DNA from 3 places in the Paenibacillus sp. FSL H8-0259 genome. Region 1 is predicted to be linked to each of the others. Evidence: a T-box and tRNA genes for the amino acid it is inferred to sense, from the RefSeq annotation. Region 1 holds a T-box; the other regions hold tRNA genes.

Region 1 (3,253 bases):
ACAGGTGACAGGTGACAGGTGACAGGTGACAGGTGACGAGTAACAGGTAGCAGGTTTACTGGAGCAAGTGTTCATCGCAAAAGTGAAGCGGACTGAGAGGACCCTATTTCCCGAAAAAGCCGCATTTTGAGGCTGCAACGGACTGAGTGCGTTATTTTGTTCATCCGGCCCCAAAATGAGGGGCGGCCGGGCATATAAGAGATTCTCAGTCCGATTGACCCGGGAATCTGCCTGATTTGCAGGAATAGAGGAATCTCAGTCCGCCTCATCAGCCAGCTGACGAGGAGATGATGAAGTTTTCCGCCTCAGTGCTGCAAGCTCTTAAGCCGCTCGGTCTCCTCCTCAATCCGCGCCACATCAATCCGTTCGAACAATAATTCCAGCCCCTGCACCCGCTGATGCGCCGGAACGTCTACCGGCTGCCAGACAGGCTGTTCAAGGGCCAGAAACCCCCTGATCTTGCCGCAGGAGAATGGAATGAACGGGTTCAACAGGTTGGATAGATTAGCAATGATCTGTACACAGGTATACAGCGTGCTGGCACAGGCGGCGGGGTCATTCTTAATCTGCAGCCACGGCTGCTGCTGATCGAAATATTTGTTGGCCTGGCGGATATGGGTGAAGACATGCTCGAGCGCTTCTTTGAAGCTGCCCCCCTCAATAAGTCTCCCGGTCTCACTGTACAATGTATTAATGCTGCCGGCCCATGCGGCATCCAGTGTGCCCTCAGGCACCTCGCCATTCCATAACTTATTCACGAATACCAGACTGCGGTTGACGAAATTACCGAAGGCACCCAGCAGCTCGCTGTTATGGCTGTAGATGAATTCTCTCCACGAGAAGTCGGCATCCCGTTTCTCGGGACCGTTCGCCGTCAGGAAATACCGGATGGAGTCCGGATCGTAGCGGCAGAGAATATCTGGTACCCATACGGCCCAGTTACGGCTTGTGGAGAATTTCTCCCCTTCGAGAGTCATGTATTCACAGGAGAAGATACGGTCCGGCAGATGAAGGTCTCCAGCACCCAGCAGCAGAGCCGGCCAGATCAGGCTGTGAAAAGGCACATTATCCTTGCCATGCACATAATAGGCTGTAATGGGAGGGTACCCGGCGTCCTTGTTCTCAGTGGATTCAAGCCAGAAATCCTCCCAGAGGTTGCCAGTCCCGGCAGCCCACTGCTTGCTGGCGGACAGATAGCCGCTGACCGCTTCAATCCACACATAGATTTTTTTGTCCGTGAAGCCATCTACAGGAACATCTACCCCCCAATCCAGATCCCGCGTTGCGGCGCGGTCCTGCAGTCCTTCCTGCAGATATCTGCGGGTTAAACGCACAGCATTGTCTCTCCAGCCCTGCGCAGAATCCACATAATCTGAGAGTGCGCATTGGAAGCTGGACAGTGACAAATAATAATGCAGGGTGGAACGCAGCACCGGCGGGGTTCCGCAGATTTTGCAGGTACGCTCCAGCAGGTCAACCGGGTCGAGTATCGTAGAACAGTAATCACATTGGTCACCCCGGGCCTGCTGTCCGCAGACCGGGCAGATTCCCTCTACATAGCGGTCCGGCAAGTAGCGCTGATCCTGCTCACAGTAGCATTGGAGCGTAGACTTCTGGTACAGATGGCCGTTATCCAGCAGCTTAAGGAACAGCTCCTGCACCACACTGTGGTGATGCTCCTGATCGGTCCGGGTGTATAAGTCATAGGTGAATCCAAGCGAACGGAAGCAATCTGTGAATTCCTGATGATATCTGCTGGCGAATTCACCAGGGGATACACCTTCCTGCGCCGCCTGCACAGCGACGGGAGTGCCATGGCAGTCACTGCCGGAGACATACAGCACAGCGTCGCCTTTGGCACGGTGATAGCGGGCCAGGATATCTCCTGGTAGAATACTCGCAAGCCTGCCCAGATGCAGGGAGCCATTGGCATACGGCCAAGCCCCTCCGATAAAAATGTTTGTCATGTCATTGTCCTCCTATAAGTTTTGTTGACAGATGTTTCCTTGAAACGGATTCGGACAAATCCCTTTCGGAAAACATGTTTAGATTTCTAAGCGCACAAAAAAGACTCTCATCCCCAAAAGGGACGAGAGCCTGTGCTCACGTGTTACCACCCAAATTCATCAATGCCTTGCGGCATCCACCTCTTCAGGTACGTCCGCATAAGCCTGCGGGTATACCCTAGCATGGTAACGGATGCGGGTTCCGGCGCAGCCTACGTCCCGTTTATGCGGGCTTCGATGCGCAGCTCTGAGACCATATTCCCGTGGGTTTTCTTTGCTCCTTTTCAGCGGCCGGAGCTCTCTGTGAAAGAATTGCCAAGGTACTCTTTCTCTTCATAGCTATTGTGGTTATCCTAATTACTGGATATCATATATGCAGGTGATGGCTTATGTCAACACCAGATATAGAGATAAAGGAGAATGAGACTTTTGCCGGAAAAAAAGCAGGAAAAGAAAAGCTCAGGCATAATGGGATGGCTTGGTAGTGCGGGAGTACTGCTGCTGCTGAAGGGCAAAACCATTCTGTCTCTGCTTAAGCTGGGGAAGATTGCGGGACCGCTGATTTCGATGATGGTGTCTATCTGGGCCTATGCACTGATCTCACCATGGCAATTTGCAGTGGGCTTCGTTGCCTTATTATTCGTTCATGAGATAGGCCATGTTATCGCTGCCAAGCGGATCGGGCTGCCGGTGAGCGCACCGCTGTTTGTTCCTTTTATGGGAGCACTCATTACGATGAAGAAACAACCGCTGGATGCCAGAGAGGAAGCCTACGTTGCTTTTGGAGGTCCCATTCTGGGGAGCATTGGCGCGGCCGCCGTCTTCGGAGCAGCTTATTACTATCACAGCCCGCTGCTGTATTCACTGGCTTATGTCGGATTCTTTATAAACCTGATCAACCTGCTGCCGATTCATCCGCTGGATGGGGGAAGAATTGCAACTGCGGTTACCCGGTGGTTATGGCTGGTGGGTCTGGTTGGAGGTCTGGCTGTGATCATCTATCTGAAATCTATTCTGTTCGGTATTATCTGGCTGTTATTTGCCTATGACATGTACAAGAAATATATCAGCCGGCGCACGAAGAATCAGATGCATGCCGTATTGAAGAGCTTCCTGATACCGATTGAAGATTTGCAGGATCAAGGGTATCTGATTCCCGGACCTGAGCACAAAAGGGAACTGCCTTTTACCACCTACAGTGATTTGAACCGCCAGCAATATCTTGGTGTCCGCTGGGACAATCTGGA
Region 2 (3,253 bases), 2.4 Mb from region 1:
GATTTTGCCGGGTGCCAGCACGGAGGGCAGCAGAGAGAAGGCCATTGCCTCCTGCTCGGAGAAATCCAGCGGGTATAAGAAGAATTTCCCCATAAACTTATAACCCGTTCCTCTCCCCTCATTCATCACCGGTGCAAAATGACTGATTACATCCAAGTCCCTGTAAATCGTTCTAATATTCACCTCGCACCGGAATGCCAGATCCGCAGCCGTAATCCCGGGATTCGACTGGATGGCGTTAATGATCTTGAAGATCCGTATTACTTTGTCTGTCATAATAAATGCTCCTCAACTTCCAAGTAAATAGTGCCTGTTCTTCCATAGTTCTAATATAACAGGTCTATATAAACATGGCTGTCTGCATAATATAGCATTACCAGCGCATAGAGCGGCCACCAGCATATACTATGTATTTTTAGTAAGCAATACTTCCGCCCCATGCTAAAAAAACAAAAAAACCCTTGAATATCAAGGGTTGCTGTAACTATTATTTAAGCGGGTGATGGGAATCGAACCCACGCTATCAGCTTGGAAGGCTGAAGTTCTACCATTGAACTACACCCGCAAAGGTGAAATATCGGGATGACACGATTTGAACATGCGACCCCCTGGTCCCAAACCAGGTGCTCTACCAAGCTGAGCTACATCCCGTTAATATAAAAGCTATACTGCAAAGTAATAATGGCGCGCCCTGAGAGATACGGATGCTTCGCATCCGATTGCGAAGTTGTGCTATTGAAGCTGATGCTCCAACGAACTCGTTCGAATCCTGAGGACACTTTGATGATTCAATGAAGTTATAAATGGCGCGCCCTGAGAGATTCGAACTCCCGGCCTTTTGATTCGTAGTCAAACGCTCTATCCAGCTGAGCTAAGGGCGCAAAATCTATATGGAGCGGACGACGGGAATCGAACCCGCGACCCTCGCCTTGGCAAGGCGATGCTCTACCGCTGAGCCACGTCCGCAAAAACATGGTGCGCGTGAAGGGACTTGAACCCCCACGTCGTGAAACGCCAGATCCTAAGTCTGGTGCGTCTGCCATTCCGCCACACGCGCACACTTTATAAGAAAATGGTGAGCCATGAAGGACTCGAACCTTCGACACCCTGATTAAAAGTCAGGTGCTCTACCAACTGAGCTAATGGCTCTCATAAGAGAAGCAATCATAAATGAAATGGCTGGGGATATAGGAATCGAACCTATGAATGACGGAGTCAAAGTCCGTTGCCTTACCGCTTGGCTAATCCCCAATATTAATAATTAGCAAACACTACGGAATCGGGTGGATACTCTATACTTCGAGATATAGGATGCTCAATCCCTGATACCTTCATACAATAAAAATGGCGGAACAAGGCGGGATACTCTTCACTCCGTTACGAGATTGCGAAGTATTCCTTACGATGCCTATGCTTGGGCGGACCCTGGGAATTCTCATCCCTGAAGCAATAAAGATGGCGGAACCGACGGGATTCGAACCCGCGATCTCCTGCGTGACAGGCAGGCATGTTAGGCCAACTACACCACGGTTCCAAATTGGTTGCGGGGGCAGGATTTGAACCTGCGGCCTTCGGGTTATGAGCCCGACGAGCTACCGGGCTGCTCCACCCCGCGTCAATGTTAAAGATCTATTCTGTTAAAGATAGATGGTGGAGGCTGAGGGGTTCGAACCCCCGACCCTCTGCTTGTAAGGCAGATGCTCTCCCAGCTGAGCTAAGCCTCCATATATGACTCGTATGGGATACTCTCCACTCCGTTACGAGATTGCGAAGTATTCCTCACGAAGCCTATGCTTCAACGAACCCAGGGAATTCTCATCCCATAAATCCAAGAAGAAATTGGTGACTCGTATGGGATTCGAACCCATGTTACCTCCGTGAAAGGGAGGTGTCTTAACCCCTTGACCAACGAGCCATGCTGTTAAATAATTCTACTTCTCATCCCTATACAGGGAAGGTAAAGCTACGGAGAGAGAGGGATACTCTTCACTTCGTTACGAGATTGCGAAGCTGTGCTAACGAAGCCAATGCTCCAACGAACCACTGAGGGTTCTCATCCCTTTACAGAGAAGGTAATGCTACGGAGAGAGAGGGATTCGAACCCTCGAGACGCTTGTGGCGCCTACACGATTTCCAATCGTGCTCCTTCGGCCAAACTCGGACACCTCTCCAGATGGCTCCCCGAACAGGACTCGAACCTGTGACAACTCGATTAACAGTCGAGTGCTCTACCAACTGAGCTATCAGGGAATATGGTGGGCCTTAGTGGACTCGAACCACTGACCTCACCCTTATCAGAGGTGCGCTCTAACCAGCTGAGCTAAAGGCCCGTTCTCATACCACTATGCAACTAATAAGGGCAAAAAAAATACCACAGTGTGTGTGGATTGTCCGCTTGGCGGCGTCCTACTCTCCCAGGACCCTTCGGTCCAAGTACCATCGGCGCTGGAGGGCTTAACGGTCGTGTTCGGGATGGGTACGCGTGGAACCCCTCCGCTATCGCCACCAAACGGGCATTTACAGCGTAAATGCTTCAGGAATTGATTCCTGAAAACTGAATCCGAAACGAATCTGCGCTCTAAGAATTTGGATAAGCCCTCGACCGATTAGTATTGGTCAGCTCCATGCATTGCTGCACTTCCACCTCCAACCTATCTACCTCGTCGTCTTCAAGGGGTCTTACTAATTGGGAAATCTCATCTTGAGGGGGGCTTCACGCTTAGATGCTTTCAGCGCTTATCCCGTCCGTACGTAGCTACTCAGCCATGCTCCTGGCGGAACAACTGATGCACCAGCGGTACGTCCATCCCGGTCCTCTCGTACTAAGGACAGCTCCTCTCAAATTTCCTGCGCCCACGACAGATAGGGACCGAACTGTCTCACGACGTTCTGAACCCAGCTCGCGTACCGCTTTAATGGGCGAACAGCCCAACCCTTGGGACCTACTTCAGCCCCAGGATGCGATGAGCCGACATCGAGGTGCCAAACCTCCCCGTCGATGTGGACTCTTGGGGGAGATAAGCCTGTTATCCCCAGGGTAGCTTTTATCCGTTGAGCGATGGCCCTTCCATGCGGTACCACCGGATCACTAAGTCCGACTTTCGTCCCTGCTCGACTTGTTGGTCTCGCAGTCAAGCTCCCTTATGCCTTTGCACTCTTCGAATGATTTCCAACCATTCTGAGGGAACCTTTGAACGCCTCCGTTACTCTTTAGGAGGCGACCGCCCCAGTCAAACTGCCCGCCTGACACGGT
Region 3 (3,253 bases), 3.8 Mb from region 1:
TATTGTGAGCTCGGTAGAGAACAGCCTGAAGCGCCTGAAGACCGATTATGTCGATGTTCTGCTGCTGCACCGCCCGGACACCCTTATGGAGCCTGAAGAAGTAGCAGAAGCCTTTGATCAGCTGGAGAGCAGAGGCCTCGTGAAACACTTCGGCGTCAGCAACCAGAATCCCCTGCAGATTGAATTGCTGAAAAAGAACGTCAAGCAGCCCCTGCTGTTCAACCAGCTTCAGCTCAGCGTAATGGTCACCGGCATGATCGATTCCGGGATCAACGTCAATATGACAAATTCCGGATCAGTTGTCCATGATGGAGGCATCCTGGAGTATAGCCGCCTGCATGATATGACGATCCAGCCTTGGTCACCGTTCCAATACGGTTTCTTTGAAGGCGTATTCCTCGGCAATGAGAAGTTCCCGGAGGTGAATGAAGTCATTAACCGTCTGGCTGCGGAAAAAGGTGTAGCAGATACGGCCATCGCCATCGCCTGGCTCCTTCGCCATCCGGCTAAGATGCAGCCGGTGGTCGGTACCACCAACACAGCGCGCTTGCTTGATATCGCCAAAGCTTCCGATATAACCCTCAGCCGCCAGGAATGGTACGAGATCTACCGCGCGGCCGGGAACGTGCTTCCTTAAGTGAGTCTTAGCATCAACATATAAAACATATAAAACCCGCAACGAATTTGGTGATCTAAGTTCGTTGCAGGTTTTATCCTTAATTTGAGATGGAGTATAAATATAAAAATCCCTCAGGAGTCAAACTCCTAAGGGACTAGTTTCATAAATTATACCGGCGAGAGGACTCGAACCTCCACGGTTTCCCACTCGATTTTGAGTCGAGCGCGTCTGCCATTCCGCCACGCCGGCATATACATAGAATTAGTTCTAAAAGATAATGGAGGTGCCACCCAGATTTGAACTGGGGATAAAGCTTTTGCAGAGCTTTGCCTTACCACTTGGCTATGGCACCAAAAAAATGGAGCGGACGACGGGAATCGAACCCGCGACCCTCGCCTTGGCAAGGCGATGCTCTACCGCTGAGCCACGTCCGCATATAATGGCTGGGGATATAGGAATCGAACCTATGAATGACGGAGTCAAAGTCCGTTGCCTTACCGCTTGGCTAATCCCCAACATTTGATTTAATAAAATGGGGCGACTGATGGGTCTCGAACCCACGAATGCCGGAACCACAATCCGGTGCGTTAACCCCTTCGCCACAGTCGCCATATGAAGCTTATTTAATTGCAATGCCTTATAACCCTTATAAAAGAAATGGGGCGACCGATGGGTCTCGAACCCACGAATGCCGGAACCACAATCCGGTGCGTTAACCACTTCGCCACGATCGCCATATTAAATTTTATAGGATATTACTTGGCAGGGGCAGCAGGAATTGAACCCACACCAACGGTTTTGGAGACCGTTGTTCTACCTTTAAACTATGCCCCTAAAAATGGTGGAGGCTGATGGATTCGAACCACCGAACACGTACGTGAGCAGATTTACAGTCTGATGCGTTTGGCCACTTCGCTAAGCCTCCGAGGATGGTGCCGGCGAGAGGACTTGAACCCCCAACCTACTGATTACAAGTCAGTTGCTCTACCAATTGAGCTACACCGGCATATTAAGTTGTAAAAATATGGTGGCGCGGGAGGGAATCGAACCCCCGACACAAGGATTTTCAGTCCTTTGCTCTACCGACTGAGCTACCGAGCCGAACATTTCTTCATAAAGATGGCGGAACCGACGGGATTCGAACCCGCGATCTCCTGCGTGACAGGCAGGCATGTTAGGCCAACTACACCACGGTTCCAAATTGGTTGCGGGGGCAGGATTTGAACCTGCGGCCTTCGGGTTATGAGCCCGACGAGCTACCGGGCTGCTCCACCCCGCGTCAATGTTAAAGATCTATTCTGTTAAAGATAGATGGTGGAGGCTGAGGGGTTCGAACCCCCGACCCTCTGCTTGTAAGGCAGATGCTCTCCCAGCTGAGCTAAGCCTCCATATATGACTCGTATGGGATTCGAACCCATGTTACCTCCGTGAAAGGGAGGTGTCTTAACCCCTTGACCAACGAGCCATGCTGATTAAATATTTGTAAGGTAAAGCTACGGAGAGAGAGGGATTCGAACCCTCGAGACGCTTGTGGCGCCTACACGATTTCCAATCGTGCTCCTTCGGCCAAACTCGGACACCTCTCCAGATGGCTCCCCGAACAGGACTCGAACCTGTGACAACTCGATTAACAGTCGAGTGCTCTACCAACTGAGCTATCAGGGAATATACATATCAGGCTTGATCACCTGAAAACTGAATCCGAAACGAATCTGCGTATTAAAAATTTGGATAAGCCCTCGACCGATTAGTATTGGTCAGCTCCATGCATTGCTGCACTTCCACCTCCAACCTATCTACCTCGTCGTCTTCAAGGGGTCTTACTAATTGGGAAATCTCATCTTGAGGGGGGCTTCACGCTTAGATGCTTTCAGCGCTTATCCCGTCCGTACGTAGCTACTCAGCCATGCTCCTGGCGGAACAACTGATGCACCAGCGGTACGTCCATCCCGGTCCTCTCGTACTAAGGACAGCTCCTCTCAAATTTCCTGCGCCCACGACAGATAGGGACCGAACTGTCTCACGACGTTCTGAACCCAGCTCGCGTACCGCTTTAATGGGCGAACAGCCCAACCCTTGGGACCTACTTCAGCCCCAGGATGCGATGAGCCGACATCGAGGTGCCAAACCTCCCCGTCGATGTGGACTCTTGGGGGAGATAAGCCTGTTATCCCCAGGGTAGCTTTTATCCGTTGAGCGATGGCCCTTCCATGCGGTACCACCGGATCACTAAGTCCGACTTTCGTCCCTGCTCGACTTGTAGGTCTCGCAGTCAAGCTCCCTTATGCCTTTGCACTCTGCGAATGATTTCCAACCATTCTGAGGGAACCTTTGAACGCCTCCGTTACTCTTTAGGAGGCGACCGCCCCAGTCAAACTGCCCGCCTGACACGGTCCCCGTACCCGATTAGGGTACTAGGTTAGAACCTAGATACGATCAGGGTGGTATCCCAACGGCGCCTCCGCAGAAGCTTGCGCTCCTGCCTCACCGGCTCCCACCTATCCTGTACAGATCGTACCCAAATTCAATATCAAGCTGCAGTAAAGCTCCATGGGGTCTTTCCGTCTTGTCGCGGGTAACCTGCATCTTCACAGGTATTAAAATTTCACCGGATCTCTCGTTGAGACAGCGCCC

Evidence for each region. A T-box is a leader RNA that pairs with one kind of tRNA and senses whether it is charged. The one in region 1 lies ahead of metG (methionine--tRNA ligase), so its partner is inferred to be a tRNA-Met.
Region 2: it has a tRNA-Met gene. The T-box ahead of metG (methionine--tRNA ligase) is inferred to sense a tRNA for this amino acid. The anticodon was not compared.
Region 3: it has a tRNA-Met gene. The T-box ahead of metG (methionine--tRNA ligase) is inferred to sense a tRNA for this amino acid. The anticodon was not compared.

The regions. Positions count from the first base shown of each region.
Region 1 covers NZ_CP150147.1:3,417,881-3,421,133, forward strand. Annotated here, with positions in the region: gene metG (methionine--tRNA ligase) at 306-1,967, opposite strand; T-box leader at 2,083-2,352, opposite strand; gene NSU01_RS14345 (site-2 protease family protein) at 2,427-3,253, shown strand, end outside.
Region 2 covers NZ_CP150147.1:1,046,840-1,050,092, reverse strand. Annotated here, with positions in the region: gene NSU01_RS04550 (WYL domain-containing protein) at 1-276, opposite strand, end outside; tRNA gene NSU01_RS04545 (tRNA-Gly) at 495-565, opposite strand; tRNA gene NSU01_RS04540 (tRNA-Pro) at 578-651, opposite strand; tRNA gene NSU01_RS04535 (tRNA-Arg) at 805-881, opposite strand; tRNA gene NSU01_RS04530 (tRNA-Gly) at 892-966, opposite strand; tRNA gene NSU01_RS04525 (tRNA-Leu) at 974-1,057, opposite strand; tRNA gene NSU01_RS04520 (tRNA-Lys) at 1,074-1,149, opposite strand; tRNA gene NSU01_RS04515 (tRNA-Gln) at 1,177-1,251, opposite strand; tRNA gene NSU01_RS04510 (tRNA-Asp) at 1,457-1,534, opposite strand; tRNA gene NSU01_RS04505 (tRNA-Met) at 1,539-1,615, opposite strand; tRNA gene NSU01_RS04500 (tRNA-Val) at 1,649-1,724, opposite strand; tRNA gene NSU01_RS04495 (tRNA-Glu) at 1,841-1,915, opposite strand; tRNA gene NSU01_RS04490 (tRNA-Ser) at 2,082-2,171, opposite strand; tRNA gene NSU01_RS04485 (tRNA-Asn) at 2,175-2,250, opposite strand; tRNA gene NSU01_RS04480 (tRNA-Ile) at 2,254-2,330, opposite strand; rRNA gene rrf (5S ribosomal RNA) at 2,394-2,510, opposite strand; rRNA gene NSU01_RS04470 (23S ribosomal RNA) at 2,587-3,253, opposite strand, start outside.
Region 3 covers NZ_CP150147.1:7,214,202-7,217,454, forward strand. Annotated here, with positions in the region: gene NSU01_RS30835 (aldo/keto reductase) at 1-637, shown strand, start outside; tRNA gene NSU01_RS30840 (tRNA-Leu) at 790-868, opposite strand; tRNA gene NSU01_RS30845 (tRNA-Cys) at 898-971, opposite strand; tRNA gene NSU01_RS30850 (tRNA-Gly) at 979-1,053, opposite strand; tRNA gene NSU01_RS30855 (tRNA-Gln) at 1,060-1,134, opposite strand; tRNA gene NSU01_RS30860 (tRNA-His) at 1,153-1,228, opposite strand; tRNA gene NSU01_RS30865 (tRNA-His) at 1,278-1,353, opposite strand; tRNA gene NSU01_RS30870 (tRNA-Trp) at 1,380-1,453, opposite strand; tRNA gene NSU01_RS30875 (tRNA-Tyr) at 1,459-1,544, opposite strand; tRNA gene NSU01_RS30880 (tRNA-Thr) at 1,550-1,625, opposite strand; tRNA gene NSU01_RS30885 (tRNA-Phe) at 1,645-1,720, opposite strand; tRNA gene NSU01_RS30890 (tRNA-Asp) at 1,740-1,817, opposite strand; tRNA gene NSU01_RS30895 (tRNA-Met) at 1,822-1,898, opposite strand; tRNA gene NSU01_RS30900 (tRNA-Val) at 1,932-2,007, opposite strand; tRNA gene NSU01_RS30905 (tRNA-Glu) at 2,013-2,084, opposite strand; tRNA gene NSU01_RS30910 (tRNA-Ser) at 2,116-2,205, opposite strand; tRNA gene NSU01_RS30915 (tRNA-Asn) at 2,209-2,284, opposite strand; rRNA gene NSU01_RS30920 (23S ribosomal RNA) at 2,347-3,253, opposite strand, start outside.